3 regions of the Mesobacillus jeotgali genome follow, and region 2 is predicted to be linked to each of the others. Evidence: riboswitches for the same ligand, from Rfam matches in the RefSeq annotation. Region 2 holds a riboswitch; each other region holds the start of a gene.
The links. A riboswitch is a leader RNA that binds a small molecule or an ion and turns the genes downstream of it on or off. The one in region 2 is predicted to bind lysine.
Positions count from the first base shown of each region.

Region 1: another riboswitch for lysine. It lies ahead of FOF60_RS18300 (aspartate kinase); the one in region 2 lies ahead of FOF60_RS20755 (Na+/H+ antiporter NhaC family protein).
Region 3: another riboswitch for lysine. It lies ahead of FOF60_RS03415 (amidohydrolase); the one in region 2 lies ahead of FOF60_RS20755 (Na+/H+ antiporter NhaC family protein).

Region 1 is NZ_CP109811.1:3,556,891-3,567,321, forward strand. Features, by position in the region: gene sdhB (succinate dehydrogenase iron-sulfur subunit) at 1-715, opposite strand, end outside; gene sdhA (succinate dehydrogenase flavoprotein subunit) at 722-2,479, opposite strand; gene FOF60_RS18290 (succinate dehydrogenase cytochrome b558 subunit) at 2,564-3,172, opposite strand; gene FOF60_RS18295 (YslB family protein) at 3,637-4,089, shown strand; gene FOF60_RS18300 (aspartate kinase) at 4,641-5,873, opposite strand; lysine riboswitch at 6,035-6,212, opposite strand; gene uvrC (excinuclease ABC subunit UvrC) at 6,282-8,054, opposite strand; gene FOF60_RS18310 (glycosyltransferase family protein) at 8,070-9,530, opposite strand; gene FOF60_RS18315 (FTR1 family iron permease) at 9,643-10,431, opposite strand, start outside.
Region 2 is NZ_CP109811.1:4,035,417-4,045,847, reverse strand. Features, by position in the region: gene FOF60_RS20765 (HD-GYP domain-containing protein) at 1-934, shown strand, start outside; gene yunB (sporulation protein YunB) at 1,036-1,794, shown strand; lysine riboswitch at 1,861-2,045, shown strand; gene FOF60_RS20755 (Na+/H+ antiporter NhaC family protein) at 2,190-3,776, shown strand; gene FOF60_RS20750 (sodium-dependent transporter) at 4,024-5,535, shown strand; gene FOF60_RS20745 (methionine/alanine import family NSS transporter small subunit) at 5,535-5,636, shown strand; gene FOF60_RS20740 (M23 family metallopeptidase) at 5,677-6,627, opposite strand; gene lipA (lipoyl synthase) at 6,932-7,846, shown strand; gene FOF60_RS20730 (YhcN/YlaJ family sporulation lipoprotein) at 7,901-8,599, opposite strand; gene FOF60_RS20725 (YutD family protein) at 8,733-9,023, shown strand; gene FOF60_RS20720 (cytosolic protein) at 9,073-9,360, opposite strand; gene FOF60_RS20715 (DUF3055 domain-containing protein) at 9,436-9,702, opposite strand; gene glpX (class II fructose-bisphosphatase) at 9,731-10,431, opposite strand, start outside.
Region 3 is NZ_CP109811.1:669,647-680,077, forward strand. Features, by position in the region: gene FOF60_RS03400 (GntR family transcriptional regulator) at 1-330, opposite strand, end outside; gene FOF60_RS03405 (IS256 family transposase) at 838-2,013, opposite strand; gene FOF60_RS03410 (nuclease-related domain-containing protein) at 2,523-3,428, opposite strand; lysine riboswitch at 3,563-3,740, shown strand; gene FOF60_RS03415 (amidohydrolase) at 3,919-5,517, shown strand; gene FOF60_RS03420 (alanine/glycine:cation symporter family protein) at 5,726-7,195, shown strand; gene FOF60_RS03425 (methyl-accepting chemotaxis protein) at 7,354-9,090, shown strand; gene FOF60_RS03430 (hypothetical protein) at 9,287-9,475, shown strand; gene FOF60_RS03435 (alpha/beta fold hydrolase) at 9,526-10,320, opposite strand.

The DNA of each region.
Region 1 (10,431 bases), 480 kb from region 2:
TATCACGGTTCAAGGCAGCGATTGATGTTGTCAATGGAATTCCTTTAGGGCAAGACTGAACGCAGTTCTGTGAGTTACCGCAGTTCGCAAGTCCGCCGTCTCCCATGATTGTTTCAAGACGCTCGCCTTTGTTCAAAGCACCTGTTGGGTGTGCGTTGAAGAGACGAACCTGTGATAATGGCTGAGGCCCAATGAAATCTGACTTGTCGTTTACGTTAGGGCAAGCCTCAAGGCAAACGCCGCAAGTCATACACTTGGAAAGTTCATAAGCCCACTGACGCTTTTTCTCTGGCATACGCGGACCAGGTCCAAGATCGTAAGTACCATCGATTGGAACCCATGCCTTTACGCGCTTCAAAGAATCGAACATGCGGCTGCGGTCAACCTGAAGGTCACGGACAACCGGGAATGTTCTCATAGGCTCAAGCCTGATTGGCTGCTCAAGCTGGTCAACGAGCGCAGAGCATGACTGGCGCGGGCGGCCATTGATGACCATAGAACACGCACCACAAACCTCTTCAAGGCAGTTCATATCCCAGGAAATTGGGGTAGTGGCTTCACCTTTTGTATTTACAGGATTACGACGAATTTCCATTAGTGCAGAAATCACGTTCATATTTGGACGGTAATCAAGTTCGAACTCTTCCTGATAAGGGGCTGAATCAGGAGTATCCTGGCGGCTGATGATAAAACGGACAGTTTTTTTCTCTGACATGCTCTATTACTCCCCTTTCTTCTTAGAATAATCGCGCTTACGCGGCTGGATTAATGATGTATCAACATCTTCATAATGGAATGCTGGCGCAGAGTTTGCATCAACAAACTTCGCCATAGTTGTCTTCAAGAAATCCTCGTCATTACGATCAGGGAATTCTGGTTTATAGTGAGCCCCACGGCTTTCATTTCGGTTATAAGCACCGATTGTGATAACACGTGCAAGCTGAAGCATGTTTTGAAGCTGACGTGTGAACACAGCACCCTGGTTGCTCCATTTTGCCGTATCGTTAATATTGATATTCTTATAGCGCTCCATTAACTCGACGATCTTTTCGTCTGTTTTCTGAAGTCTATCATTGTAGCGAACAACGGTTACATTGTCCGTCATCCACTCACCAAGCTCTTTGTGAAGGACATATGCATTCTCTGTTCCATCCATGGACATAACATTGTCCCACTTCTCCTGCTCCATCTTGACAGCATCATCGAAAAGTGCTGAAGAAATAGCATCTGAGCTCTTTTCTAGGCCGTTGATGTAACGGATTGCGTTTGGACCTGCAACCATACCGCCGTAGATTGCTGACAATAACGAGTTGGCACCAAGACGGTTCGCACCGTGCTGAGAATAATCTACCTCACCCGCAGCAAACAGGCCTGGAATATTTGTCATCTGATCATAGTCAACCCAAAGTCCGCCCATAGAATAGTGAACGGCAGGGAATATTTTCATAGGAACTTTTCTTGGGTCATCGCCCATGAATTTCTCATAGATTTCGATGATACCGCCAAGCTTGATATCAAGCTCTTTTGGATCCTTGTGTGATAGATCGAGGTAAACCATGTTCTCGCCGTTGATGCCAAGCTTCTGGCTTACGCATACGTCAAAGATTTCACGTGTCGCGATGTCACGCGGCACAAGGTTTCCATAAGCTGGATACTTCTCTTCAAGGAAGTACCATGGCTTGCCATCCTTGTACGTCCATACTCGTCCACCTTCTCCACGGGCAGATTCACTCATCAGGCGGAGTTTGTCATCTCCCGGGATTGCAGTAGGGTGAATCTGGATGAATTCCCCGTTAGCGTAATAACCACCCTGCTGATAAACGATCGCAGCAGCAGAACCAGTATTGATAACTGAGTTCGTTGTTTTACCGAAGATGATACCAGGACCACCAGTTGCCATAATGACAGCATCAGCAGCAAATGATTTGATTTCCATTGAAGTCAGGTTCTGTGCTACGACTCCGCGGCACACACCTTCCTCATCCTTAATTATTCCGAGGAATTCCCATCCTTCATACTTTGTGACCAAACCAGCCACTTCATGGCGGCGAACCTGCTCATCCAAAGCGTATAGAAGCTGCTGTCCAGTTGTCGCACCCGCAAATGCTGTACGGTGGTGCTGCGTGCCTCCAAAGCGGCGGAAATCAAGCAGGCCTTCCGGTGTACGGTTGAACATTACACCCATACGGTCAAGAAGGTGAATGATTCCAGGCGCTGCTTCAGCCATCGCTTTAACTGGCGGCTGGTTCGCAAGGAAGTCACCGCCGTAAACTGTATCATCAAAGTGCTCCCATGGAGAGTCACCTTCACCTTTAGTATTTACTGCACCGTTGATTCCGCCCTGTGCACATACAGAGTGGGAACGTTTTACCGGCACAAGAGAAAACAGTTCAACAGGAGTTCCTGTTTCTGCAACTTTTATTGTAGCCATTAAGCCAGCCAAACCGCCGCCGACTACGATCACCTTACCTTTACTCATCGTGACTCACTCCCTTAAATCCATGTCTGTCTTTCATATCCGATTAAAAGTAAATCTTTTTAGCAAATAGTCCTGAAAAAGGCCTTATACAAATGCTAGGATTGCGCGGACACCTACGATGGAAAGCGCAATGAAAACTCCGATAGTGACGTAAGTAGAAATCACTTGAGAACGTGGTGTTACAGTGATTCCCCAGCTCACGAAGAATGACCATAATCCGTTCGCAAAGTGGAAAGTTGTAGAGATGACACCAATTAAATAGAACCAAAGCATGAATGGAGATGAAAGGATCGTCTCCATCATCTGGAAGTTAACTTCTGCACCAAATGCTGCGGCAATACGAGTTTCCCATACATGCCAAGCTACGAAAATCAAAGTAATCACACCTGACACACGCTGAAGCATGAACATCCAGTTTCTGAAATAGCCATATTGGCCTATATTGTTTTTAGCCGTAAAAGCAATATAAAGACCGTAAATTGCATGGAATAATAACGGTAAGAAGATAATGAAAATTTCTAAAAAGTACCTGAAAGGCAATTGCTCCATAAAATGTGCTGCGTTATTGAATGATTCTTCTCCCCCTGTAGCAAAATGGTTGACTACAAGGTGCTGCATAAGGAAAAGACCTACTGGAATGACACCCAGCAAAGAATGCAGCCTCCGCCAATAAAACTCTTGTCTACCTGCCATAAGTATACCCCCCTGAAATTTGGCCGTGATGTCCGGTTTCTCTCCCCAACCCTATTAATCTAACAGATTGATCCAACCTAACATCAAAAAATAAGCATTTCTTACAATTATGTGACATGTCCATTTTACTCCCATCATAATAGAGCGTCAAGAAAACGGATACATAAAAATGCTTATATAAATAAAATTTTTAAAATATATTGATATTGTAAAAATCCCACTTTCTAATTATTCCAACGCGTTAAAGAGTATATTAAAATAATACTATTGCCTGTTGGATATGACTGATAAAATTTTCCCTATCCAATAATTTTTGAATAACGAAGTATCGGGTATGGTATAAACATGGAAAAATCTTATAGAATTTCTTATGCCATGCAAAATTTAACAACTTTTTAATTTTATGAATATGGTTGTTTTCACGGCAAATTGTTTATAATAGAGTGATAGAAAGAGGGGAGAACATGAGTGAAATAACTACTTCAGAGCAAAAAACAGAGAGCGAGCCACTGGCCGTCACTGCGTTTGGATATGAATTGGTCAGGGAAGTCCTCCTGCCGGAATTGCTCGGCAAAGATACACCAGAAATCCTGTATTGGGCCGGAAAACGCCTCGCCCGGAAATATCCTTTATCAACCCTTGACGAAACCTTCCGCTTCTTCCATGATGCCGGCTGGGGTGCATTAACCATTAAAGAAGAATCCCGAAGAGAAATGGTGCTTGAACTTAGCAGCGAGCTAATTTCCTCACGATTGAAAAATAACCCCAATTCCACTTTCCAGCTAGAAGCCGGTTTCATTGCCCAGCAAATGGAACAACAGAAAAAAGTAACAGTCGAAGCCTTCGAACACCCAAATAAAAAATCATCGAAAATCCTGTTTACGGTCAAATGGGATAAGAGTGATCTGATTGAATGATTGAGGAAATCAGCATCACTTTTAACATGATAGGATGGGTTACTGCGCCCGGATTTACCCGGGGCGCAGTAACCCTTTTATTTTTTTAACTAGTAATTGAGTGACCCAGGGTTCAGTCTCAAATTTCCCTTTTATGTTACCCATTTATCTCTCATCCCTAGTTCGGTCACAAGTTCCCCTTTCTTGTGACCGTGAGCTCTCGCTTTTTCCTTTCACGGGCACAAGTTTCACTTTCTTGTGACCGTGAGCTCTCGCTTTTCTCTTTCACGGTCACAAGTTTCACTTTCTTGTGACCGTGAACTCCCGATTTTTCTTTTCACGGGCACAAGTTCCTCTCTTTTGTGACCGTGAACTCCCGTTTTCTCTTTTCACGGTCACAAGTTTCCCTTTCTTGTGACCGGCAGCTCCCGTCTTTTCTTTTCACGGGCACAGGTTTCCCTCCTGCCCCCTTGGTCACCAGGCGGCACTTGGACCTGCACGCCCACCACCCTTGCACCTGGACAAAAAGCTTCCCCAATTTTACAACCAGGAAAGCTTCTTAACCGACTCTCTTAATTCGTCTTAACTGCTTCGGAGTATAGCTCAAATGCTTCATGCAATGATTCTACTGCGTTTACCATTTGTTTTTCATCAACTACAGTAGAGACTTTGATTTCGGATGTGCTTACCATCTTTACCTGGATTCCGTGTCCTTCAAGGACTTCGAACATTTTGGCAGCTACACCAGGGTTTGAAACCATTCCCGAACCTACAATCGACACCTTTGCAAGGCCGGTTTCGGATTCCACCGCCTGATAGTTCAATGCTTCTTTATTTCTTTCCAATACGTCCAGTGCCTCCGGGAGGTCGTTACTCTTAATGGAGAACGAGATATTCGCTAATCCCGCTTCTGTACGGCTCTGGACAATGATGTCGACATTGATGTGGTTCTGTGCCAGTGTTGTGAATATAGTTGAAAGTCCTTTTAATGAAGTGCTAACTCCTAGGACTGATACTCTCGTGATTTGGTCTTCAAACGCTACTCCGCGTACGATTAAATTCTGTTCCATTTCATTCTCCTCCTCGATGATCGTGCCTCTTTCTTTTTCCATGCTGGATCTTACTTCAAGCGGCAATCCATAGTTTTTCGCGAATTCCACCGCACGCGGGTGCAGCACGCCTGCCCCCAGATTGGCCAGCTCTAACATTTCATCATAGGAAACGCTAAGCAATTTCCTCGCGCTCTTCACATATCTTGGATCGGTCGTGAACACACCGGTCACATCGGTATAGATATCGCATTTATCAGCCTTCAGAGCCGCCGCAAGGGCTACTGCCGTGGTATCTGAGCCGCCGCGGCCAAGTGTGGTGATTTCACCATCATCCGTAACTCCCTGGAATCCCGCGACAATGACAACCTTGCCACTCTCTAAATCTCTGGCAATCCTGTCGGTCTCGATATCAACAATCCTGGCGTTCCCATGGACAGGTTCAGTTTTGATCCCTGCCTGCCAGCCTGTATAGGAAACCGCATCAATGCCATTTTGCGCTAATGCCATTGAAAAAAGTGCGATCGTAATTTGCTCACCTGTTGTCAACAGCATATCCATCTCTCTTTTTGATGGCGCGCTGGAAATATCATTCGCCATGTCGACAAGATGGTCTGTCGTCTTGCCCATTGCTGATACAACAACGACCACATTATTGCCGTTCTGCAGTTCTTCCGCTGTCCTGCTGGCAGCGTTCCTGATCCTTTCGACATTGCCAACCGATGTTCCGCCAAATTTCTGTACAATCAATCCCATAAGTTTCCCCTACCTTTTCATTCTGTATTTTTGCCTCTAATAGAGTTTCATGGCCAAGCCGCATATGTATTTTTCCCGATCCTTCTTTAAAAAAGTTCCAGAAAACAGAAAAAGCAATGGAAGTGGCTCCCATTGCTTGATAAACGTGTATATACGCTGCAACATGAGATAGCACTCCAAGATGGCAATCTTGACAATCCAGCGTTTATTCAACGAAGGACCAGCGAGAAAATCGATAGGCATTTCCCCACTTCGGCGAACATCCCCTTTCAAAGTCCATCCTCGAATCCTACAATTCTCCTGACTTTTACTCTTGAAGCTCGCACCTCTATCTTCACTTTAATGCTCTAAAGTGATAGCTATATGAAATTTTTCTCATTATAGCATACCTAAAAATAGAATGCTACCTTAATCCTGTAATTTCTGAAATAGCTCCTCTGCCACATTTGCCGGCAGGCCGGCAGCGTTCAACTCTTCCACAGAGGCGTCCCTCATTTTTTTCACCGAACCGAAATGCTTCAACAGGGCCTTCTTGCGCTTTTCGCCAATGCCTGGAATATCATCGAGGAGTGACTGAAAAGCGCTTTTGCCTCTTAGCTGGCGGTGGAAGGTAATCGCGAACCGGTGGACCTCATCCTGGATTCTTTGCAGCAGGTAAAACTCCTGGCTGTTACGCTCCAGTTCGATCACCTGCAGCGGATTACCGTAAAGCAGCTGGGAGGTCCTGTGCTTGTCATCCTTCGCCAGACCGGCAATCGGGATATCAAGTCCCAATTCATTTTCAAGTACATCACGCGCGGACTCGATATGTCCTTTTCCGCCATCGATGATGATCAAATCCGGCAGCGGCAATCCCTCTTTCAGGACACGTGTATACCTGCGCCTGACAACTTCCCTCATGGATTCATAGTCATCCGGACCTTTGACTGATTTAATTTTATATTTGCGGTATTCCCTTTTTTCAGGCTTGCCGTCGATAAAAACAATCATCGCTGATACCGGATCGGTTCCCTGAATGTTCGAGTTATCGAAGGACTCAATCCGATGAGGGGTGTAAATGCCCATTTGCTTGCCAAGGTTTTCAACAGCCTTGATGGTCCGTTCCTCATCACGCTCGATTAGTGAAAACTTTTCTTTCAGGGCGATACCCGCGTTCTTGGACGCCAGGTGGACTAGTTCCTTCTTCTTCCCGCGCTGCGGCTTTAGGACTTTCACTTCAAGCAGACCCTCTGCCAATTCCAGGTCCACTCCCTCAGGTACCAGTACTTCCTTCGGCTTGAAATGCTCATTTTTCGAATAAAATTGCCCCAGGTATGTGAGGATATCTTCTTCAGGTTCATTGTGGATCGGAAACATTGAAACTTCCCGTTCAATCAACTTTCCCTGACGGATAAAGAAGACCTGAACACACATCCAGCCCTTGTCGACCGCATAGCCGAATACATCGCGGTCGGTAAAGTCCGTCGTCGTCATCTTCTGCTTTTCCATCGTTGCCTCTATATGGGCGATCTTGTCGCGAAATTCCTTCGCTCGTTCAAAATCCAATTCCTCGGCAGCTGCAGCCATTTTAGCCGTCAAATCTTCCTTGATTTCCTTATAGCCCCCATTGAGGAAGCGAGTGATTTCATCCGTAATCTGCTTATACTCGTCCCTGCTGATGTCCTTGACGCAGGGTGCTAGACATTGGCCCATATGGTAATAGAGGCAGACGCGGTCTGGCAGCGTCGAGCACTTTCGGAGCGGATAAATCCTGTCCAGCAGTTTTTTTGTCTCGTTGGCCGCCTGTACATTTGGATATGGCCCAAAGTATTTGCCGCTGTCCTTCTTTACTTTTCTCGTAATGATCAGCTTTGGATGCCGTTCCGCAGTCAGCTTGATGAACGGGTATGATTTATCATCCTTGAGCATGATATTGTATTTCGGGTCATATTTTTTGATCAAATTGATTTCGAGAAGCAGCGCTTCCATATCAGAGGAGGTGACGATATACTCAAAATCCTCAATTTCATTGACCAGTCGAAGAGTTTTACCGTCATGCGATCCTGTAAAATAAGAACGGACCCTGTTCTTCAATACTTTGGCTTTCCCTACATAAATGATGGTCCCCTGCCTGTCCTTCATCAAATAACAACCTGGCTGAGCAGGGAGAAGAGCAAGCTTATTCCTGATCTGTTCATTCATGCCGTTCACCTCCTGTTACGGTGTCCATTTATATAAAATAATCTTATGATAGACTGGGTCAAAAATTTTACCCGAAGCAAAAGATTCTACCTTCTCGAGCTTCCCGTCAGGATCAAAACCCTGCGACCGGAAACCGTCGACAACACTGTTGGTTAGATAAACCGTCTTTCCTTTATATAACCCCTGGTCATGGAGGAAATTCCTATAGGTGTAAATTCTCTTATGCGGGTAAGACATTTCGAGATACTGAAGCACCCTTGTTTCTTCCCATGTATACAAAACAAAGTCCTCTTGCTGCTCCTCCAAATAATCCGCAAGCTGATAGACTGCCGGCTCGTTTACAGCCTGTTTCTGTATATAACCAGAAGAAATAATTGCCTGGGCAATGATTACTGCAACTACTAACGGGCTCGCATACATCTCTGCCCTTTTTTTAAAAAAGACAATAAGGCCGAGAAACACCAGCAATAGCGCCAGCGGCAGTATATGCCTCGGCTTATCGATATTCTGGGCAAAAAGTGCCCAGACAGCATAAGCGAGGAGCAGCAATACGCCGAGATAAACGCTGTTTTCCTTTAAAACTTTCCTTTTAGATGCCTGCAAAAAAATAACTATGCCAATAACTATATATAATACCATCAAAACAGTTGTTCGTGAAAAGATTCCCCACCATAAAATGTTGGTAAACAGGAATGCTTTCAACCTTGCCCAAAAAGACAGTTCATTTGACGCTGAGGTGCCGCCCCATTCCTGAAAATGCCCGCCAGTGAAACCAAAAGCAAGCTCCAGGAAATTAGAGAGGCCGCCTTCAGAAACAATCAGACCAGCAACCCAGATCAACTGAAACAATCCAGCGAGGACCACGTATTTGATAACGCCGCCCAAGGCAAGCTCCCGTTTTTTCCATTTCCTGTACAGCAGATAAATGAGCCCGATTCCCATCGGAATATAGCTCAGCCTGATTCCCAACAGGACACTGAACAAAATCAGGGGAAGCAGCATCCATTTGCCTGCTGGCCTGGACTCTGTGGCCGCGATACTCCAGAAAAACCACCAAAAAGCTGCAAGAGCGGCACCCTCCGACATTGGCTGGTTCACGATGATCAATGGATAACTGGCAGTATAAATGGCAGCTGCAATGAGGAAGGCATTCGTCCTGCTCAAAATTTTAGATGCAAGAAAATACACCGGCAGGATGGAGCTGGCATACACTAAGACATTAAATAAAACCAGTGCCTGATTTGGATAATCTACAAAAAACTTCAGCAGCATACCGCCCAAAATAAAATACGGATATCCGGGAAAATGCGGCTGCATCGCACGAAGATCATATCTGTCCATCGCCAGGGTAAAATCAACTTGATCCCATGAAGCGACGAAGGGATTAAGTGAGTTCAACTGGACGGCGAAAATGTAAAGGACCGCAAGCGAACTCAATCCAAGAATGATTATTCTGTTCAGTTTTTCTAAATTCATTATTTTACACCAACTAACTTCCACAGGGGGCATTTTTACGTATGAAAAAAGTACAAGGAAATTCCCTGTACTTTTCTGGAGAGAGGATCATGCAGCCTCAAAATCAAATTACTTATTTTACTTGTGGATTCAATACTACTTGCTTGTTCTCTGCTGCCTTATTGTCAGCAGCCTTTTCTTTCTTAGGACTGCGTGATGAAGTCAGCAGGAAGATCGCAGCAAAGTAGCCAAAATATGCGATTACCTCTTCAATTGAAGGCATAGATGAGTATCCAAACAGAGCCTTCAGGAAGATGCCCACATCGCCAGAGATCAGCGGTGCGACACCAGTATCACGAAGATAATGCGCATAATCAATCGGGTGTTCCGGCAGTAGCCACGTTATATCATAAACATGGTACATAACACTTCCGATAATGTTTACATCCTGCATCATTGAAATTGCCTGAACGAGCAATCCGGCAGAAATCAGGATAATGAATGCACCCGTAATTTGGAAGAAAGTCTTAAGCTTAACCTTCATAGTACCTTTGAAGAACATGTAAGAGACGGCAACGGCAATCAATGTACCTGTGATAGCTCCCCATCCCTGCATGGCAGCACCGATGTTACCACCTGTGATTGCTGCAAAGAAGAAGACCGTTTCAATACCTTCACGCAAGACGACAAGGAATGAATGGATGACCATACCGACAATATTACCTGTCGTGATGAATTTCTTCATTTTGCCTTCCATATTGCCTTTAAGGTCCTTACTGTGGCTTGCCATCCAGAATACCATCTGGGTCAAGAGAACAGTGGACACAATCATGATTCCTATTTTCAAATAAATTTCACTGCCCATTGCAGCGAAGCCTGTGAACACAACCTGGAACAAAATCGCAACTCCGATACTTGCCAA
Region 2 (10,431 bases):
TATTATCGTGAAAAATTCGATATCAGATGACCTGCGGATCAATGCGATCATGACAATTGGTGAAACGTTCAAGCAGATTCAGCTGGATTCAAAGATATCGCAAACCTTCGTACTCGAAAAATCGGCGAGAAAATTCAAGAAACTGGTTGTTGCTTTGCTTGATGAGCTGAACAGCAGCAAGGAGCTCTTAAATCTGCTTTCTGATGTATTCATTCATGACCACTATATCTTTTCACATTCTCTGAATGTAACACTCTACGCACTTGCGATTGGAATAGAAATGAAGCTGTCCCCAAAGGAACTGGAACAGCTTGGACTGGGAGCAATTTTGCATGATGTTGGGAAAATGAAGGTGCCTGAGGACATTTTAGCGAAACCAGGCAAGTTGACTGTGGAAGAGTTCCAGGTCATTAAGGCTCATGCCGAGGATGGCTTTCAGCTGCTAAGGAATATCCCGACTGTCCCGCTGATAGTCGCCCATTGTGCATATCAGCATCATGAACGGTTGAATGGTGCCGGATATCCCCGTGGATTGAAAGAGGATGAAATCCACTTATTTGGTAAAATACTTGGTGTGGCTGATGTGTTTGATGCGGTTACGTCTAATCGTGTTTATAGACCTGCCATGCTGCCCCATGAAGGACTTGAAATACTTTATTCAGGCTCAGGCAGCCTGTTTGATCCGAAAGTGGTCGACGCCTTCCGGAGGGCTGTGGCGATTTATCCGGTCGGTTTGACAGTCATCCTGAGTGATGGACGCAAGGGAGTTGTGGCCGAACAGAATCCCGGCTTGAGTGAGCGGCCTGTTGTCCGTGTACTGGAGGAAAACGGCCAAAAAATTGCACCGTATCATCTAGATTTGCAATCACATCTATCCCTGATGATTGTCAGCTGCGATACGATCATTAAATATGAATACGCTAATAATCATTAATTTAATATTGCTAGTTGAATAGTCCAAGCAGTATTAGAACAAGTTTTTAGGCTAGTTCCCCCCTTTGAAGCATACATATAGCTTTAGAGGGGGGATTTGTTTTGGCAAAATTCGGCCGGCGGCTGCCTCGGAAAGGGCCCTTGCCTTTCAGGTATGTATTCCTGCTGACATTCGTCTTTTTTTCCTTTTCAACAGCAGGAGGATTGTGGATTATAGATAAAGGGCTCGAGCCCACATTGATGAACTACGCTGAATCCCAGACAAGAAAGATTGCCACCCTGGTCATTAACAAGGCCATCAATAAAAAAATTGCCAATGGGATGGACATTGATAAAGTAATCGAGTTCGTTCCGGTGGATGGCGGCACGACCACTGTAGTGAAGTTCAATACTGAAATTATCAACAGGGTAAAAGCGGAAACGACGAACATCGTGCAAATGAACCTGAAGGAGGCAGAAAGAGGGAACCTGACCTCTCTTGAGATGCTTTCGGATGTCGAACTGGTCACCGATGAGGAGGATAGGGAAGCGGGAATCATTTATTATGTACCATTGGGCCAGGCAACAAACAACGCGCTTCTTGGTAACATGGGGCCAAGGGTGCCGGTAAAATTCAGCGCCATCGGTGATGTGACAGCTGATGTTGTGTGGGAGACAGAAGAACATGGAATCAACAATACATTGATCAATGTTTCGGTCAGGGTAAAAGTAAATGTACAGATCATCATTCCTTTCGCGACTGAAATTGCGACTGTGCAGGAAAATATTCCAATTGGCAGCTTCTACTACCCAGGAAAAGTTCCACAGTTCTACAATGGCGGCGGAGATACATCACCAGCCATCCAGCTTCCTGGAGAATAAAAACAGTTGTCAAGTTAACGATATTGTTATATTATAAAACCAATTGAATAATAAACCACATCATTCCGATGGGGTAGAGGCGCAGGATTCAATAGTAAGCTGTGTGAGGATGACAACGTTGATCACAGCTCAAAGGGGATTTTGCCGAAGCAATAATAAGGTGAGTCACACTTTTTATTGCTGGGGATACTTTGAACAAGAGTATCACTGTCATTATGGAGGAATATCCATAATGGGGAGCTACAGATCGTGATGGAGACACTAGTTGCTTACTAAGGGCAGCGATAGAATGTTCTCTATCGTTGCCCTTTTTTGTATTTTTTTAAAAGGAAGTAACTAAACTCTTTTCATGTAAAAAGTTTCCCCCTGTCAAAAACAAGGAGGAGAAAGAAAGAATGGAAAACACAATTTTTTCATTGCTGCCGCCATTAGTGGCAATCTTAATGGTAGTGATCACAAGGCGAGTGCTGTTGTCATTGGGAACAGGCATCGTCGCAGCTGCTTTTTTGCTGGCTGAATTTAATATCGCAGAAACATTTGCTATTATGTGGGACGCGGCTAAAGGAATCGTTGTCGCTGACGGGGAATTGAACACATATAGCTTGTACATCATCCTTTTCTTATTATTATTGGGTACAATCACTGCGTTCATTTCCATTTCTGGCGGTAGCCGTGCGTTTGGCGAATGGGCGATGAAGCGTGTGAAAACAAGAGTCGGAGCACAGCTTGTCGGCGCATTTTTGGGAGTTATTATTTTCATTGATGATTATTTCAATGCTCTGGCAGTTGGCCAAATCACACGTCCGATCACTGACCGACAGAAGGTTTCGCGGGCCAAACTTGCATATATTATTGATTCAACCTCAGCACCTATGTGTGTCATCTCACCAATTTCCAGCTGGGGTGCATACATTATTGCTTTGATCGGTACAATCCTTGCTGCACACGGTGTTAATGAATATAGTGCGTTCTCAGGATTCATGCAAATTGTGCCAATGAACTTCTACGCACTTGCAGCATTATCAATGGTCTTTATCGTAGCTCTTCGAAACATCGAAATCGGGCCTATGAAAAAGCATGAAGAACGTGCAATCATGGAAGGAATTGTCGTTCCACAGGACAAGCCTGTACCTGGCGAACTGAAGGATGACCTGCCTACAAGCACAAAAGGGACAGTTGGAGACCTTGTATGGCCGATTGTTGCCCTTGTCGCTGGAACAGTTGGCATGATGCTTTGGACTGGCGCAAGCGCCGTTGAAGGTGAAGTAACCATTTTCGGGGTTTTTGAAAACACAGATGTTACTAAGTCTCTCGTAACTGGCGGATTGCTTGGCCTTGCTGTAGCGTTGATTTTCTTTGTGAGACAGGCAGTTGTATTAAAAGGCGTCAATGCCAGTGTATTTGGAAAAGGAATGGTTGAGGGCATTAAATCCATGCTTCCGGCTATTTATATCTTGTTCTTCGCATGGGTCATTGTTGATTTGATTGGCAGACTTGAAACCGGCAAGTATCTTGCTGGTATTGTTGAAAGCTCGAATATCAATATTTCATTCCTGCCGTTCCTGCTATTCCTAGTAGCTGGAATCATGGCTTTCTCAACAGGAACTTCATGGGGATCATTCGGCATCCTGCTGCCAATTGCAGGGGATATTGCAGCTGCAGCTGATATCACTATGATGCTGCCAGCATTGGCAGCTGTATTGGCGGGCGCAGTTTTTGGTGACCACTGTTCACCAATTTCCGATACCACGATCCTGTCATCAACTGGGGCTGGCTCACATCACTTAGACCATGTCATGACCCAGCTTCCATACGCTTTGATTTCTGCTGCGATTTCATCTGTTGGATTCCTAATCATTGGTTTCACTGGAAGCACGCTAGGTGCACTTGCAGCTGTGGCAATTTTGCTTATTGCTTTTGCTTTCATTTTCGGAAGCAAGACAACCCAGGAAGAAGTGCTAAAAGAAAATCTTGCAGAATAATGAAAAGGCTGTCTGAAATTCAGACAGCCTTTTCATATTTTCAAGAAAGTGGGAATAGAATCCTGATTAATAGGGTTATTGGTATAGTTGGGAAAATTTTTAGGAATATTTTTATTATGACCAAAATAATATTTTGACAAGCAATTAAAAACTAGCTATACTATTCCTAGACTAAATAATCTGAAAATATAAAACTTTCTAATTCATCAATATTTTCCAGGTGATTAGAAGGCGAGGGGGATTCAAAATGGAAAATCGTCCACAGTGGGGAACAAGGGCGGGATTTATTCTTGCCGCGGTAGGATCGGCAGTAGGGTTGGGAAATATTTGGCGCTTTCCGGGAGTAGCTTATGAGAATGGCGGGGGAGCATTTTTCTTCCCATACCTATTCGCACTCTTGACAGCAGGTATTCCAATTTTGATTTTGGAATTCACAATTGGCCATAAATACCGTGGTTCAGCACCATTAAGCTACTTCAAGATGCGTAAAGGTGCCGAGTGGATTGGCTGGTGGCAGCTTGCTGTTTCATTTGTCATCTCAACTTATTATGCAGTCATTATCGCATGGGCAATGTCTTACGCTTATTTCTCGCTAAGCAAGCAATGGGGAGACGATCCGCTGACTTTCCTTGTCGGAGACTATTTAAAAGTAGTTGACGCTGGCCAGGTTGGAAGTATCGTACCAGGTGTATTCCTTCCATTGGTCATTGTATGGGTCATCACTCTTGGTATTTTGTTCAAGGGAGTAAAGAAAGGTATCGAAGTTGCGAACAAGATTTTTATTCCTGCACTTGTACTTTTATTCTTTGTGATTGTCGTTCGCGCTTTAACTCTGGATGGAGCAATCGATGGTGTCAACGCATTCTTCAAACCAGACTGGAGCCAGATCTTTAATGGTAAAGTATGGGTTGCGGCATATGGACAGATTTTCTTCTCTTTATCCATTGCTTTCGCCATCATGATCACTTACTCAAGCTATCTTCCTAAGAAATCTGATATTACAAACAACGCATTCATTACAGCTTTTGCTAACTCTTCTTTTGAGTTGCTGGCTGGTATCGGGGTATTCGCAGCATTGGGCTTCATGGCCATGCAGCAGGGAGCTCCAATCGATGAAGTGGTAAGCAAAGGTGTCATCCTTGCATTTGCGGTATTCCCGCAAATCATTAATGAATTGCCTGCATTCAGTGCAGCGTTCGGAGTATTGTTCTTCGTCAGTTTGACTCTGGCAGGACTTTCTTCATTGATTTCAATCGTAGAGACTTATGTTGCTGGTGTTCAGGACAAATTCAATGTTTCCCGTACAAAGGCAGTGGCAATCGGCGGCGGTTTGTCTGCTTTGATCTCCATCCTGTTCGCTACACAGGGCGGCTTGAATTTCCTTGATACAACGGATGCATTCATCAATAACTATGGTGTCGCTCTTGCTGGTCTTGTAGAAGTAGTCTTCATTGTATGGGTAGCAAAGGAACTGACTAACCTGCAAAACCACGCTGATGCCATCTCTGATATCCGCCTTGGAAGCTGGTGGGTCATTTCTTTGAAATACATCACTCCAGTAGTACTGGGTATCATGATGGTCATGAATATCATGACAGATATTAAAACGAGCTATGGCGGTTATCCGGTCATGTTCAACGTCTACTTCGGCTGGTTGGTCGCAATCGGTGCGATTTTAGTCGGATTCATTTTCGCAAAAGCAAAGAAGTGGGATGCAGCACTTTATGAAATTCCACAAGACAAGGGGGTTTCTAAATAATGGATGCTAGCGCATTAGCAATGATGGTTGTGGGTATGGTTATTATTTGGGGAGGACTTGCAGCAAGTGTTTTGTATGCTGTCAAGAAAGCCCGTTCATAAAAAAGAAAGGCCAACCGGAATGGTTGGCCTTTTTGAATGCTTATTTTTTCTTGAGCCTCGCCCTTTCCTGCCTGGCCCATGATTTTAGATGCGGGTATGGGTCAAAGGACCATTCAGTATACCCATTGTCCTTGTACATGCCATAATGCAGGTGAGGTGGGAATTTCCCGCTTGTTCCTGGAGGGCCATAGCCCGAGCTTCCGACACCTCCAATGACTGTGCCTGGTTCGACGATCTGTCCGACCTTTAGGTCCTTGGCGAAGCCGCTCAGGTGGGCAAAATAATGGTAAGTATTATTGATATCGCGGATTCCGACACGCCATCCGCCATACTTGTTCCAGCCTTTCATTTCCACAATGCCATATCCTGTCGCGCGTACAGGTACTCCATAGCCGGCAAAAATATCTGTTCCTTCATGGATCCTTCTGCCACCCCAGCCGCGAGCGTCGCCCCAGGTATTGTTGTAACTGTGGTTGCTCCTTAGTGGCATAGGAAAGACATGAGTATCAAGGTCTAAACGCCCAAAGTGCTTGTAAATCATCGCTTTGCCAACGATGATCCCAACCGTTTTATCACGCTTATAGTAGTTCCACAGCCCAATTTTTAAGTTTTCATGGTCTGTACCATATGAAAGCAAGTATTGGGCGAAAGCCTGGAGTACGTCCTCGTCATCCTTTAAACTTGCTTTGCCATCACCATTCCCATCGAAACCAATTCCATTGAAAAACTGTATGGAAACTGGATTTTCATCTTCAAGATTTGGGTTCAGGAGTCCTGCCCACTCTTCGGGTTTGAAATAAACCCCGGCAACTCCTTCCGCTTTGGGTAAATCTTTTCTTGCCTGGCGGACATTCCGCTCATATTGGTCTACCGCAGCAATATAGTACCAGGGAATCTGGCTGACCGCTTCAACTTTTGTATAAAGCTCCATTCTTTTTTTGTAAACATCTTCTTGACCCTGCTCGGCTGCATTTGCACCTTCATTTAACAGGACCGGGGAAAGTAAAAAAAGAACGATGACTGCTTTAAGGATTTTCACCGTAATCCTCCCTTCAGGATGTAGCTCCTATAAATTACAGCTTAAGCAAAAAACACTGCCTCCGCTTTTCTTCTGTTAGTTTGCGATGATGGGGATTTTTCATAAATATCAAATAATGGTAATCGCAAGGAACGCAAGGTTATCGTACTTGTCGAGAGTTTTTCATTGTGTTAAAGTGACATCAGAGAAGCTGTATACCGGCCTTGATTTTTACATGGTGTTCTTGATGTAATGCAGCAGGAATGGAGTGAAAATAATGAGCAAAAAAGAGGTACAGAGAAAGCCTGAATGGCTGAAGATAAAGCTAAATACGAACGAAAACTATACTGGCTTAAAAAAGATGATGCGTGAGAAAAATCTACATACTGTATGTGAAGAAGCCAGATGCCCGAACATCCACGAGTGCTGGGCTGTAAGACGGACTGCTACCTTCATGATCCTAGGTGATGTATGTACGCGTGCATGCCGTTTTTGTGCTGTAAAAACAGGACTTCCAACCGAGCTTGACTGGCAGGAGCCAGAAAGAGTAGCGGATTCCGTAGAACTTATGAACCTGAAGCACGCGGTCGTGACTGCCGTCGCCCGTGATGACTTGAAGGACGGGGGAGCAGCAGTTTTTGCTGAGACTGTCAGAGCGATCCGCAAGAAAAATCCGTTCACCTCAATTGAAGTATTGCCTTCCGATATGGGTGGAGTTGAGGAGAACCTGAAAACACTTATGGATGCACGTCCAGATATCCTGAATCATAACATCGAAACGGTAAAGCGCCTGACGCCAAGAATCCGTGCCCGCGCAACATACGAGCGTTCTCTGGAGTTTTTGCGCCGTGCAAAGGAAATGCAGCCGGATATCCCTACGAAATCCAGCATCATGGTTGGACTGGGTGAAACGAAGGAAGAATTGATTGAAGCAATGGATGATTTGCGTGCCAACAATGTGGACATCCTTACGCTTGGTCAATACCTGCAGCCATCCAAGAAGCATCTTGAGGTCCAAAAATACTATCATCCTGATGAGTTTGCCGAGCTTAGGGAAATCGCGCTCAAAAAAGGCTTCAGCCATTGTGAAGCTGGTCCTCTTGTCCGTTCATCTTACCATGCCGACGAACAGGTCAACTCTGCGGCAAAGCACAGACAGCAGCTTGCAGAGCAGGAAGCCCAACAGGCGTAATTTACCGGAATCAATCGTAAAAAAGAGTTCAGCATCCATGCTGAACTCTTTTCATTATTTTCCTTGTTGCATCTGTCTTGAAAGATCGTCTTTGTCCGTCTCTTCGTTCAATTCACCCTTGGCTTCGCCATTCGCATTTTCACCAGTGCTCATGTCACGGCCTTGAGGGGATTTAAGCATTTGTTTAACCACTCCATCAACTAACTCATCGACATCACGGCTATCGGTATCAAGTGAAGCAAAGTTCTCGACTTCATTGCGCAGACTGGTATCATCGGATACATACACATGGAACCAGCGCGGTACGACTGACATTGCCATACGCTTCACCTGGTCGGCTGTCTCGTTGCGATTTTGAGAATCTGTTGCGTACACAATCAGAACTTCTTCATCTGTCACGAGTGTAGACACATCATCCACATTCTGGGCCATCAAGCTGAATTTGCTGATCATGTCCGCAATTTGTTCACGGTCGATCGCCTGGTAGGCATTTTGCCCATTATCGGCACCCATCACTCCTGTTTTTTGATGGCGTACATACCCGAAGTCCTCGCTTTTGTCTTTCATACCTTTTCGTCCACCCTCATTGTATAAGTCTGGACGCTGATCGTTTACATTCAGTGTGTTACCGCTCTGCTGGTAAATTCCAGCTCCGCCATCACGGCCGCCTGGTGAGGCGTTATCGTCACCACCTGCACAACCCGTCATAGCCACTGTTCCGCAAATACCAAGAGCCATTAATGCTTTTTTCAATTAAAACACCCCCTAATCATTAGAATGGCTCTGAAATTATTTTTTTTGCTTAGTAATTGATGGGGAATAAGTTATAATTAAGAAAAGCTAAGGATAAAGACAGATTGCTACGGAAAAAGAGGTGGACCTACCGATGATTTGCATCAATAATCTATGCTATGAAATAGTGGATGAAAGCAGGGACGGCTTTAATGAGGAAGCCTTCCGCGGCAGATACAGCGAGATATTGACGAAATACGACTATATTGTTGGGGACTGGGGATACGGACAGCTCCGGTTAAGAGGCTTTTTTGATGATCAAAACCAGAAGTCAACTTTCGATACAAAAATCAGTACCGTCAGCGAGTACTTATATGAGTATTGCAATTTTGGCTGTGCTTATTTCGTCGTCAAGAAGGTCGCGAAACAAGCCCAGGATAAATAAAGAAAGAATGAAGAAATGCTCCAATCAACATGATTGGAGCATTTCTTTCTTATAGATCGCTGTACGGCGCCTGTTCACTCTCATTCGGGTCATCATGGGTTGGATGGGCGCCCGCTTCTTTCCTTGGTGTTCCCTGATGGAGAGACTTGAACTCATAGTTAAAGTTACTGTAGGACCGCTGCCCTTCACGCCACGGCGTGCTTTTGCCTTCTACAGGTTCATCTTTCCGGAAAGGAGATCCATAAGGACCCTCTGGATAGTCTTCAGCGGTTACATAGTTGCGCTGCTTTTCTACATTCGAAAAATCCGAGTACTTTTCACTGTCTTCCTTGCTCATGAACTCACCTTCTTTTGCTTGTTGTCTTTAGTATTTCTTCCTAAAGACAAATCAAACAAACAGTTCGTTCCAAATTTAAAGGATCGGCCGCAGGAAAGAGCGGAGTTCCTCTGCGTCTTCTTCAGAAAGATTATAGGCAAATTCGAGATAACCTTCTTCATCGAGATCATCCTGGCCGAGGATGGCAAATCGGCTTCCCTGGATATCCATCACGATGCTTTTGCCATAATATCGCCCAGTCTGCATAATGGCAAGATCGAAGCGCTGGTTATCGCCTACAAAGCTTACATAACGCGTTTTTGTTTCTTCAGTATCATCATATAAAAAAAATTGTTCAGTCATCGTGATCCTCCTAGGTATGTAATTCCTGCTAAACCATCACTAAGTGTGGCTTGTGCTCCAAATGATGGTGTGCTGTGATATAACGGACTGTCTTGGTTTTTGAACGCATGACAATGGAGTGGGTTTCAACAAGATCTCCGCCAAGGAAGCGAACTCCGTCGAGCAGCTCACCGCTAGAAACACCTGTCGCAGCAAAAATCGCATCGTCTCCGGAAACAAGGTCATCGAGCATCAGCAATTGTCTTGGATCCTTCAATCCCATAGCAATGCAGCGCTCTTCTTCCTCTATCGTCTGCGGTACGAGCCTTGCCTGCATATCGCCGCCAAGAGCTTTGATGGCAGCAGCTGAAATGACTCCCTCTGGCGCACCGCCAGTTCCTACGAAAAGGTCGACACCTGTATGCGGCAGGGCAGTCGCAATCGCTGCACCTACATCGCCATCGCCGAAAAGCTTCACTCTGGCGCCTTTCTGCCTGACACGCTCAATAAGCTCATCATGGCGGTCACGTTCCTGAATGATGACAGTTAAATCCTGGATTCGTTTATTGTTGGCCTCTGCTACGATTTCGATCGTCTTCTCTATTGGGTCATCAAGGCTGATTTTGCCAGCTGCACTTTTGCCGACCGCGATTTTTTGCATGTACATGTCTGGTGCATGAAGGAGGGTGCCTTTATCCGCGACCGCAATGACGGCCATTGCATTATTATGACCCTTGGCGACAATATTCG
Region 3 (10,431 bases), 1.5 Mb from region 2:
ATCTATTTTGATAAGTCGTTCAAAAACGAATGATTCAATCAATAAGCGGACATCGTAAATCTCTTCGATATCTTTTTCTGTGAGGCCGATGACCACGGCACCCATTCTTTCCAGGCGGATCAGGTTTTCTGCTGAGAGAATTTTAAGCGCTTCACGAATGGGTGAGCGACTCACGTTAAAATCTGCTGCCAGTTTATTTTCCGATAGGATGGCACCGCTTTCAATTAGTCCCGAAATGATTTGCATCCGCAGTTCACTCGCAACACGGTCACCAGTAGAGGCCTTAGAAAGCCATTTTTGGGGATAAAGAAATTCGCTTTTTTTCGTCATTTCCTCACCTTCCTAGTTAATCAAGTATACTTGTATACAAGTATTATAAAACGAATCTTAAAAATTGCAAGCGTTTTCTATGATGATTATTTTGGCAAATTCTTTTGTAGTTATTCGGGGATGGGGGGATTTTACTGGTGGGAGGAAGTGAAGTATAGGAGGAGTATGTGCCCGTGAAAGAGGAAATCGAGAGAGCACGGTCACAAGAAGGTTGAACTTGTGCCCGTGAAAAAGGAAATCGAGAGAGCACGGTCACAAGAAGGGTGAGCTAGTGCCCGTGAAAGAGGAAATCGAGAGAGCACGGTCACAAGAAGGGTGAGCTAGAGTCAAGTCCTGGTTATTGTGTAAAATCAACGGCAAATGTTCTCAACCAAACCCTTTCATTTTTTTGCGAAGCTTCCATGGTTTCTTTTCTTCATCTCCGGGTAGGGATGTCAAATGGTTTTCAATTTGATATCCCTTCCCGGAGATGTAATCATCCATGATGGAAGTGGAGCTGAAAATGCGCTAATATACCCGACCCATTAAAGATTTCCTCTTTGTGTAGTCTGACACATGGTAATGCATCAGAACGGCACCAACCAAACGGTACGCAGATTGGGAATTAGGGAAAATACGGATCACTCTTTCCCTCCTGCGAACCTCCTGGTTCAGCCGTTCCAATGAGTTGGTGCTTCGGATATGGATACGAATGTTTTCAGGAAAATTCATATATTGTATGGTATCTTCGAAACCTTCATCCAAGATGGCAAGCGCTTTTCCAAACCTTGCCTCATTACTAAAACGGTTCATCAATTCATCTTTGAACCGGCGTACGTCATCAATCGTAACTGCTTCAAATACTCGCTTTATCATCATGCGGATTTCAGCTGAATCCTTTTTGGGCAACTTTTCAATGATATTTCGTTTGAAATGGACATTGCATCTTTGCCAGGCAGCGCCTATAAATTCACGTTGGATGGCTTTCTGCAGTCCTTGGTGGGCATCTGAAATTATAAGTTTGGGTGATTGGAGGCCGCGTGATTTAAGCTGTTGGAAAAAACGGCTCCAGCTTTCAAAACTTTCCGCATGGTCAACACTTAGGCCAAGGATTTCACGTGTATGATTCTCTGTAATGGCTGTCGTAATATAAACAGCTTTAGATACGACTCGATTGTGCTCACGCACCTTTATATACATGGCATCTGCGAAAACGTAAGGGTAGTAGGTAGTATTTAATGGTCGTCCAGCCCATTCATTCACAATAGGATCAAGCTTCTGTGTAAGGGATGAAACAAAGGACTTGGACACATTCTTACCACAGAGTTGTTCCACGATGTTGGTCACTTTCCGCGTCGAAACACCATTGACAACCATCTCCAACATGGAAAGGACCAGGGCCTGATCACACCGGGCATACTTTTCGAAAACGGTGGTTGAGAATTCGCCATTACGCGTCCGTGGAACCTTTAGGGCTATATTTCCGATACTCATCAACAGTTCTCGTTCATAGTAACCGTTCCGGTAGTCACGGCGTTCGACAGCACGTTCATAAGGGGCAGCCTTTAAATAGTCGTCTCTTTCCTTTTCCATAAACTCATTTAATACCAACACAACGGCTGATTTAATGACCATATCAAGGTTGGAATTTACAATGGCTTCTTTTAAAACATCAACATTCAGGTTAAACTGTACTTGAGTCATTTATATTCCTCTTTTCACTTGTTTATCGTGGTTGAAAACAGTGTTGCCAAGAGTGAATAAAATGACTCTTTCTTTTTACACAATTATACGGACTTAATCTGAGCTAGTGCCCGTGAAAGAGGAAATCGATAGAGCACGGTCACAAGAAGGGTGACCTAGTGCCCGTGAAAGAGGAAATCGATAGAGCACGGTCACAAGAAGGGTGAACTAGTGCCCGTGAAAAAGGAAATCGAGAGAGCACGGTCACAAGAAGGGTGAACTAGTGCCCGTGAAAGAGGAAATTTAGAGAACACGGTCACAAGAAGGGTGAACTAGTGCCCGTGAAAGAGGAAATCGAGAGAGCACGGTCACAAGAAGGGTGGACTTGTGCCCGTGAAAAAGGAAATTTAGAGAGCACGGTCACAAGAAGGGTGAACTAGTGCCCGTGAAAAAGGAAATCCCAAGAGCACGGTCACAAAAGATTGGAGCATGAAAAAAAGAGGAGGAATCCCCCTCTTCTTCACATCTTATTACTCGTAAAAAGTAGAGCTGCCCTCCCCTTGAACGAGAAAATTGTGCTTCAAGACTCTTCGGATGGTTTTTGGGGAAAAGATTCCATTCACCCATTCATAAATTATTGATGTGGTTACCTTTTGTTCTGGGAAGAGCAATTGATAGGTTACAATCGTCCGCAAGACAGCAGAATCAATTGTTTCCTTAGAATTACAATGACTACAGTAGAAGTTATAACGGTTGTAACTCTCCATCAACTCCCCGCACTCTCTACAAACAACCCCCTTCCTCAACATACTAAAATCATAACTCGACACTCTTGAGTAAGGTGATTTCTTAATATGCAGGGACAATAGGGCTTCAGCTAATTTGGTATGTTTGGTATTCAGCTTAGATGAGACTCGATTCATATTTTTCATAAAGCGATTCAACTGGTTTGGTAAAATAATGGGTGATTTTAATGGTGCCTGCAGAAGGGCGAATTCAGGGTTAATGAACACGAGGTGAGGATCAAGAGGAATGTAGAAGCCAAGTTCCTTAAGCAGTTGTTTTAATAGTGATTCAGCGCGACTTAGTTGGTGGAGAGGGTTTTTGATTTCTTTGCCGGCGGCAGTCTTAAATTTGTCTCCGTCGAGATAATAGTCTCCTTCAAGATTTTTCACTTCAAAAAGGTGTAGCCGGTCCTGGGTGATCACGAAGGAGTCGATTTGAAAAAGGGTGCCATTCACTTCCAGCAGCAGGTCGTTGATAATGATACTCTCAACTTGGTAACCCTTAAACCAGTGGTCGAATTGCACTTCACCTTCATAGCCTTTTTCCAGTGTTCGCAGGTTTTGCGCATCTTTCTCTTCCAGTTCCATTCTTGGTTTCAGGGCTTGCAACAATTGTAATTCTTCTGGTTTCGTTCTTTCTTTTAATATCATATTCCACTTCCTTTCTTCTTTATTTTAAAAAATGCCCGGAAGAAAAACTGTGAACATTTTCCAACATTTTAGAATCTTGATTTAACTAAAACATTCTGATAGTATTAACCTAATTTCATAAGATCTTATCAGATCGGTGAGGTAGAGGAGCGAATAACAAGAGTAATCCATCGGAGTATGACATCGTTGATGGTGGATGAAAGGGTTGTTTGCCGAAGCGTGGCCAGGGTCAAACTGGTTACTGCTGGGATGCTTCCTAAATAAGGAGCAGACTGTCATGCTTGTTTTTGTGCATGGAGAACTACTGATCGAAATGGAGGATAACGTATATTGTAAAAAGCAATGATAGGTTATTTTCTATCATTGCTTTTTGGCATGCTAGAGCTTTCTGCTATCCCCTTCAATCAAACTCCTTTTGCATACGTCCGTATGCGCACTTCGAACATTTTTCAAGCATGATCTGTCTCACTTTTAACCAAAGGAGAGAATCATCTTGAGAACCATCTACACTAACGGAACGATCTACACATTCAATTCACGCAAACCTATTGTTCAGGCGGTCGTCATCGAACATGGCCGTTTCATCGATATGGGAACTTCAGCTGATATGGTGCTGCAATGGGGCAGCAACGCGCAAATCATCGACCTGGAGGGAAAGACTGCTACTCCAGGCTTGATTGACAGCCACCTTCACTTATCCATCATGGCCGACAGTTTCATAAATTTGGATTTTGTCGGAGTCACTTCCAAGCACCACATGCTCGCTAAAATTCAGGAAAAAGCCAGTCAGCTTAAGCCTGGTGAATGGATTGTCGGCAGCAGCTGGGATGAGAACCTTTTTACCGATGGAGGCATTCCGACGATTGCAGAGCTGGATTATGTTGCTCCAGCAAACCCGTTGTTTTTAACAAGGACGTGCTTGCACGCGACGCTGGTTAACAGCAAGGCGCTGGAAGTTAGTGGCTATCATCCGTCGGTTTCGGTTCCGGATGGCGGAACAGTAGTCCTCGATGAAATAACAAAACAGCCGACCGGCCTGTTTCTCGAGTCAGCGGCGAATCTGGTTAGGGCCTACATCCCTGAGCGCTCGTACGACGACTGGAAAAACGCGATGCGCGAGACAATGCATTTTGCGATGAGCAAGGGGCTGACGAGCGTCCATACGAATGACCCGCTCTATCTTGGCGGCCTTGAAATGACATGGAATATTTTCAATGAGCTGCTGAACGGGGAACAGGTGGGCTTGCGCAGTAACCTGCTGATTAACCATGAGTTTTTACCAAACCTAAAAGAAGCAGGAATGTACACGGGCTATGGCAATGATACTTTGAACATCGGCGCTGTTAAAATTTTTGCTGACGGAGCGTTCGGAAGAAGGACTGCGCTGCTCTCAGAGGAATATAGCGACGCACCGGGCCATTACGGTGATGCGATGTATGACCAGGAGCAGATGTACGAAATCGTCCGTGGTGCAAGAGAATTGGACATGCCGATTGCGGTGCATACAATTGGCGACAAAGCTCTCGAAAATATGCTGGACGTGCTCGACCAATTCCCTGCAGCGGCGTATCGCGACAGGTTGATCCATGCACAGGTTTTACGGGAGGAACTGATTCCTCGCCTGAAATCCCCAAGCCGGATTGCCGATATCCAGCCGCGCTTTATCGCGAGTGATTTCCCATGGGTGCAGGAGCGCCTTGGCGAAAAGCGGATCAAGCTATCGTACGCATGGAAAACGCTGATGGAGGCTGGTGTCATTTGCGCTGGCGGCTCAGACTCTCCGGTTGAGCCGGTGGATCCAATCCTCGGAATCCACGCAGCCGTGACACGCAAAAAGCCGGGTGAAAAACATGAAGGCTATGTGCCAGAACAGAAGCTGTCGATGGTGGAGGCATTCCGCCTGTTCACCGAGCTGGGTGCGTATCCAACAAACGAAGAGACGATAAAAGGGACGATTGCACGCGGCAAACTTGCCGATATGACGGTTTTCTCCGCCAATCCATTTGAAATGGCAGATCCGGATGAACTTTTAGCGATGGACATCGAAATGACGATCATCGGCGGGGAGATTAAGTATCGGAAGAACTAAAAGGGCGGTATTCAAAAGGAGGCTGTTTTCGCAGCTTTTCAAACACCGGATATATGGAAATATCGGGCCGAACACCGCATTCTTGCAGGTTTTTTTCGAACGGGCATTCCTAGAGGTTACGGCTCTTTTCGAAGATGCTTCCAGGGTGTTAAAGCAACAAAGACGGCCTAGCTAAAAAAAGATCAACGAACAGCAGAGGGGAGACAGCATGGATCAAGTGTTATCAAGTTTATCAGCATTTTTATGGGGATTGCCGTTAATCCTCACAATGGTTTTTGTCGGGATTTATTTTACAATCGGAAGCGGCTTCTTTCAGTTCAGGCATTTGCCGCATATCCTGAAGGCAACCTTCAGCAGCATGTTTAAAAAGGAGAAAACAGAGGATGGGAAGAAAGGGGTCATCTCATCCTTTGAGGCGGTGTCGACTGCGATCGGAGGATCCGTTGGTGTCGCAAATATCGGAGGTGTAGCGACAGCCATTGCGGTAGGTGGACCAGGTGCCATCTTTTGGATGTGGATCACCGCCCTGCTTGGGATGATCATCAAGACGGTCGAGGTTACCCTCTCGGTTTATTACCGAAGCACGGATGAAAATGGCGACCCATACGGCGGGCCGACTTATTATATGGAAAGAGGGCTTGGGGAAGAGCGCAATTTTAAATTCTGGATTTTCCCGGCGGTCATCTTCGGATTCGGTATTTTTTCTACATTCTTTATTACGATGCAAAATTACACAATCTCTGAAGCGATCAGCTCTACGTTTGATATCGGGATGATTCCTGCATCAATCATCTTCTCGATTCTTGTCTATTTTGTCGTCTGGGGCGGCATCAAGCATATTGGAAAACTGGCGTCGAAACTTGTTCCGGCAATGGTTTTGTTTTATGTAGTAGCAGGTCTGTTCATTATCATTTCGAATATCACCCAAATGGGCGATGTATTTGCACTGATTTTTGATGGAGCCTTTGGCGGAACAGCTGCGGTTGGCGGCTTTGCCGGTGCAGCGGTGGCCCAGGTCATCCGCATGGGAATGGCCCGTTCGGTCTACAGTAATGAAGCAGGCTGGGGAACTTCTCCGATGATTCACTCGACAGCAAAGGTCGACCATCCGGTAAAACAAGGCATCTGGGGTGCTTTTGAGGTATTTATTGATACGATCATCGTGTCATCGATCACCGCGTTTACGATCATCATCACAGGCGCATGGTCCACAGGCCTGACCGGAGCTGACCTGACGCTCACAGCGTTTGAAACAGGCATCGGTTCATTTGGCCGCATTACGATTGCCCTGTCGATCCTGTTATTCGGCCTGACGACGGTGACAGGCTGGTACTCTTATTACGAAATCGTCCTGCGCCACCTTTTAAAAGGAAAAATAAAGGTGAAAAACAGGATTCTAAAAACCTTCATCTATTTATACCCAATCCCAGGGACATTGATGGTTGTGTACGGAGTCGCGTTCGGCCTGCCGGGACAGACGGTCTGGTATTTTGCGGACATTTCTTCCGCCATCCCAACCTTCATCAACGTCGTCGTCATCCTCATACTCGGCAAGCAATTCTTCGCCCTTTTGAAGGATTACAAAGCCAGGTACCTCGGAATCGGAAAAATCGATCCGGATTTCGCGCTTTTTTATGAGGATAAAGTGGAGAGGGACAAGAAGAAAAAAGCTAGTTGATGTGAAAGCGCTTGGATTTTAATCAAATCCAAGCGTTTTTCTATTTCTGGTTAATTTTCTCTAAAAGGATGTCAAAAGCCCTAAAAGAAATGGAATGAATGCCGAAATAGATAGTAGATAGAATACAGTGCAATTTGCGCTGCTAAGGAGAGCGGAAAATGAAATTCAAAAAGCGATTCAAGGTTAAGCAGGTTAAGCTCAATACGAAGTTCACGGTTCGGAAAAAACTATTTGCTGGCTTCTTCTCTGTATTGGCGCTGCTGGCGTTGGTGGCGGTGATCACCAACTTACAATTCGGCAAGATGAACAGCCAGTACTCAACCTCCATTCATGATCGTATGGAAAAGCTGAATCTGATTGTCGAGATGAAGGATGCCATTATGAGGGAACAGCTGGCACTCCAAAAATATATGGCAAATGGCGATGGTGAAAGCCTGATTGAATTTGAAGGCGCTGTTGAGGATTTTAAGAAAAACTCTAAGAAATATATGAGCACAACAGAATCTGCCGAGGGGAAAAAGGTAGGAGAGAACCTCATTGCAGCAGAGGCAGCATATTACGACGTAGCTTCAGAGGCTTTTATTTTAATAAGAGATGAACAAACGGTCAAGGTCAGACTATTGATGCAAAAAGAAGGGAATCCGCTCATCTTCAGCCTGAATTCTGCTGCTGAGGATGCGATCGAGTATCAGCAGGATGCCCTTGAAGCTACAAGTGAAACGTTATCCGGGGAGGTGCAGAAAGTATCTCTGGTCATCATTGTGATCAGTGCGGCGGCTTTTATCCTTGGAACGGCGATTGCTACCTATATCAGCAGGACCATTTCGAAGCCTGTCCAGCTTGTTTCAACCGCGGTTAAGCAAATGTCCGACGGAAACCTGGCTATTGAGAAAATTAAAGTGAAGAATAAAGATGAGATTGGCCAGCTGGCTTCGGATTTCAATGAAATGGCAGCTAACTTGCGAAACTTAATTTATCAGGTAAGCAGTACATCGGAGCAGGTTGCGGCATCAGCTGAACAAATGATGGCTAGTGCAGACCAGACGAACTCGGCTACGAACCAGGTAGCGACAGCCATCCAGGAAGTGGCAGGCGGTGCAGAGCTCCAAAGCAAGAATACGGAAGAAAGTGCAAAAGCAGTGGGAGAAATGGCGGGAGGAATCCAGAGAGTTGCCGTCACTACATCCACAGTCGCAGAGTCAGCAGCGGATACGACGAAACAGGCAATGCTCGGACATGAATCCTTGGAAAAAGTGATTGAGAAAATGAAAACGATCAATCATACGACAAGTGAAACGAATGCCGTCATCAAGGATTTGGATCGCAAATCGGCTGAGATTGGAAAGATCATTGAGGTCATTACCGGAATCGCTGACCAAACCAACTTGCTCGCACTGAACGCAGCGATTGAAGCCGCAAGAGCCGGCGAGCATGGAAAAGGATTCGCGGTTGTCGCGGATGAAGTCCGAAAGCTTGCTGAGCTCTCAAGACAGTCAGCGAGCCAGATCTCCGGCTTGATTGAAGTGATTCAAAAAGAAACCCACCAGGTCGTTGAAATGATGAACAAAGGAACAGCTGAAATTTCAGAGGGAGCTTTACTGGTAGAAGACACTGGAAAAACATTTGACGAGATTTTAAAGTCGATCGAGAATGTCAGCTCAGAAATCCAGGAAGTCTCCGCCATTTCAGAAGAGATGTCAGCGAGTGTTATGCAGGTGAATGCCTCAATTGACGAGGTGACCAAAATCGCCCGCGGCTCCGTCGCAAGCACAGCAGAAATCGCATCTGCAACAGAAGAGCAGCTGGCTTCGATGGAAGAAGTCGCAGCATCATCCGCATCACTCGCACGGCTTGCAGAGAACCTGAGAGAGATGGTCGCGAAGTTTAAAGTTTAATTAGGGGAGAAGCATATCACGTTGATATGCTTCTTTTTTGTGGCGTATTGTTGACCGAGAAATCAGGTTCTGGCGCCACAAAAATAACGACGAAGCGGTTCACGATTGACTCCCCAGGTGCATTCGCCCAAGCCAAAACCGTGATAAACGCATATAAAATTAGTGAAGACAAAAAGAGAAGAGGGAGGTAAGCCGTATGCATGCATACAGACATCCTTATCGTTCGCAGGATCAAAGATTTATCGGCTGGGGCTTTGGATTGCCGTTTTTAGGTGGTTTGGCTGGTGGATTATTGGGCGGCGCTTTATTTTACCCGCGTCCGTTTTATCCGCCATACCCGCCATTTTACCCGTGCTGCCCGCCTAGATATCCGTTTTATTACTAAATACACCAAACAAAAGGGAGTAAGCCAATCTGGCTTGCTCCCTGTGTTTATTAACTGATATTCGCTTTCTTGACTTGATGCTTATCCATAAACTCGAGGGACAACTCATTGAATTTTTCTGCTTTGTCAATATTGCAGACATGCCCGCAGCGCTCCAGAATCACCAGCTCCGAGCTTTCATCCCCCTGAAGATCTTCTGCTAAATCCCTTACAAACATATGGTCCTCAGCACCTGAGATATAAAGCTTTGGGACATTCCTGCTATTTTCCTGAACATTGCTATAGGTAGTTTTGACATCTCCGGCAAGGGGATACCAGGCAAGGAAGTTTTTCCGTTTCATCTTATAGGCTTCCTGGATGAAAAATTTCCTCGAGCTCTTATGGTTTCCGCGAGGCATCAGGATCCAGGCCAGTATACGGTACAGCCACATAAACGGAATGAAATTCCTTATTAACCAAGCGAATTTGATCAGTGATTTTGCAAATAGGTTCAATTTTGTGATTGCCCCGCCAAGGACTGCTGACCTCACTCGTCCGGGTTGTGTTTGCAGCAGGTGATGGACGATGATCGTGCCCAGCGAAACTCCGACAAAATGAGCCTTGCGAATCGAGAGGTGGTCCAGTGTCGTGAGAATCTCCCTGACAATGGAATCAAAAGAAAACTTTCCCTTATAGGAATCTATGTCAGGCGATTTCCCATGGCCAGGCATGTTGATCGCGACGATATTATACTTTTTAAGGAAAGGTTTTAGCTGCTTGTAAAAAATATTGGAGCTGCCGCCAATTCCGTGCAACAACACGATATACTCTGTGCCTTGACCTTTATATAATCTGTAATCCAGCATTCGATTCTCCTTAGCCGTACTTTGTTGTGTTAATTAATAATACCCTTGATAGCCTTTTCAGTAAACTATTGAGGCAAAAATAACGACAGGTACCATCTGGAAAGGATGATA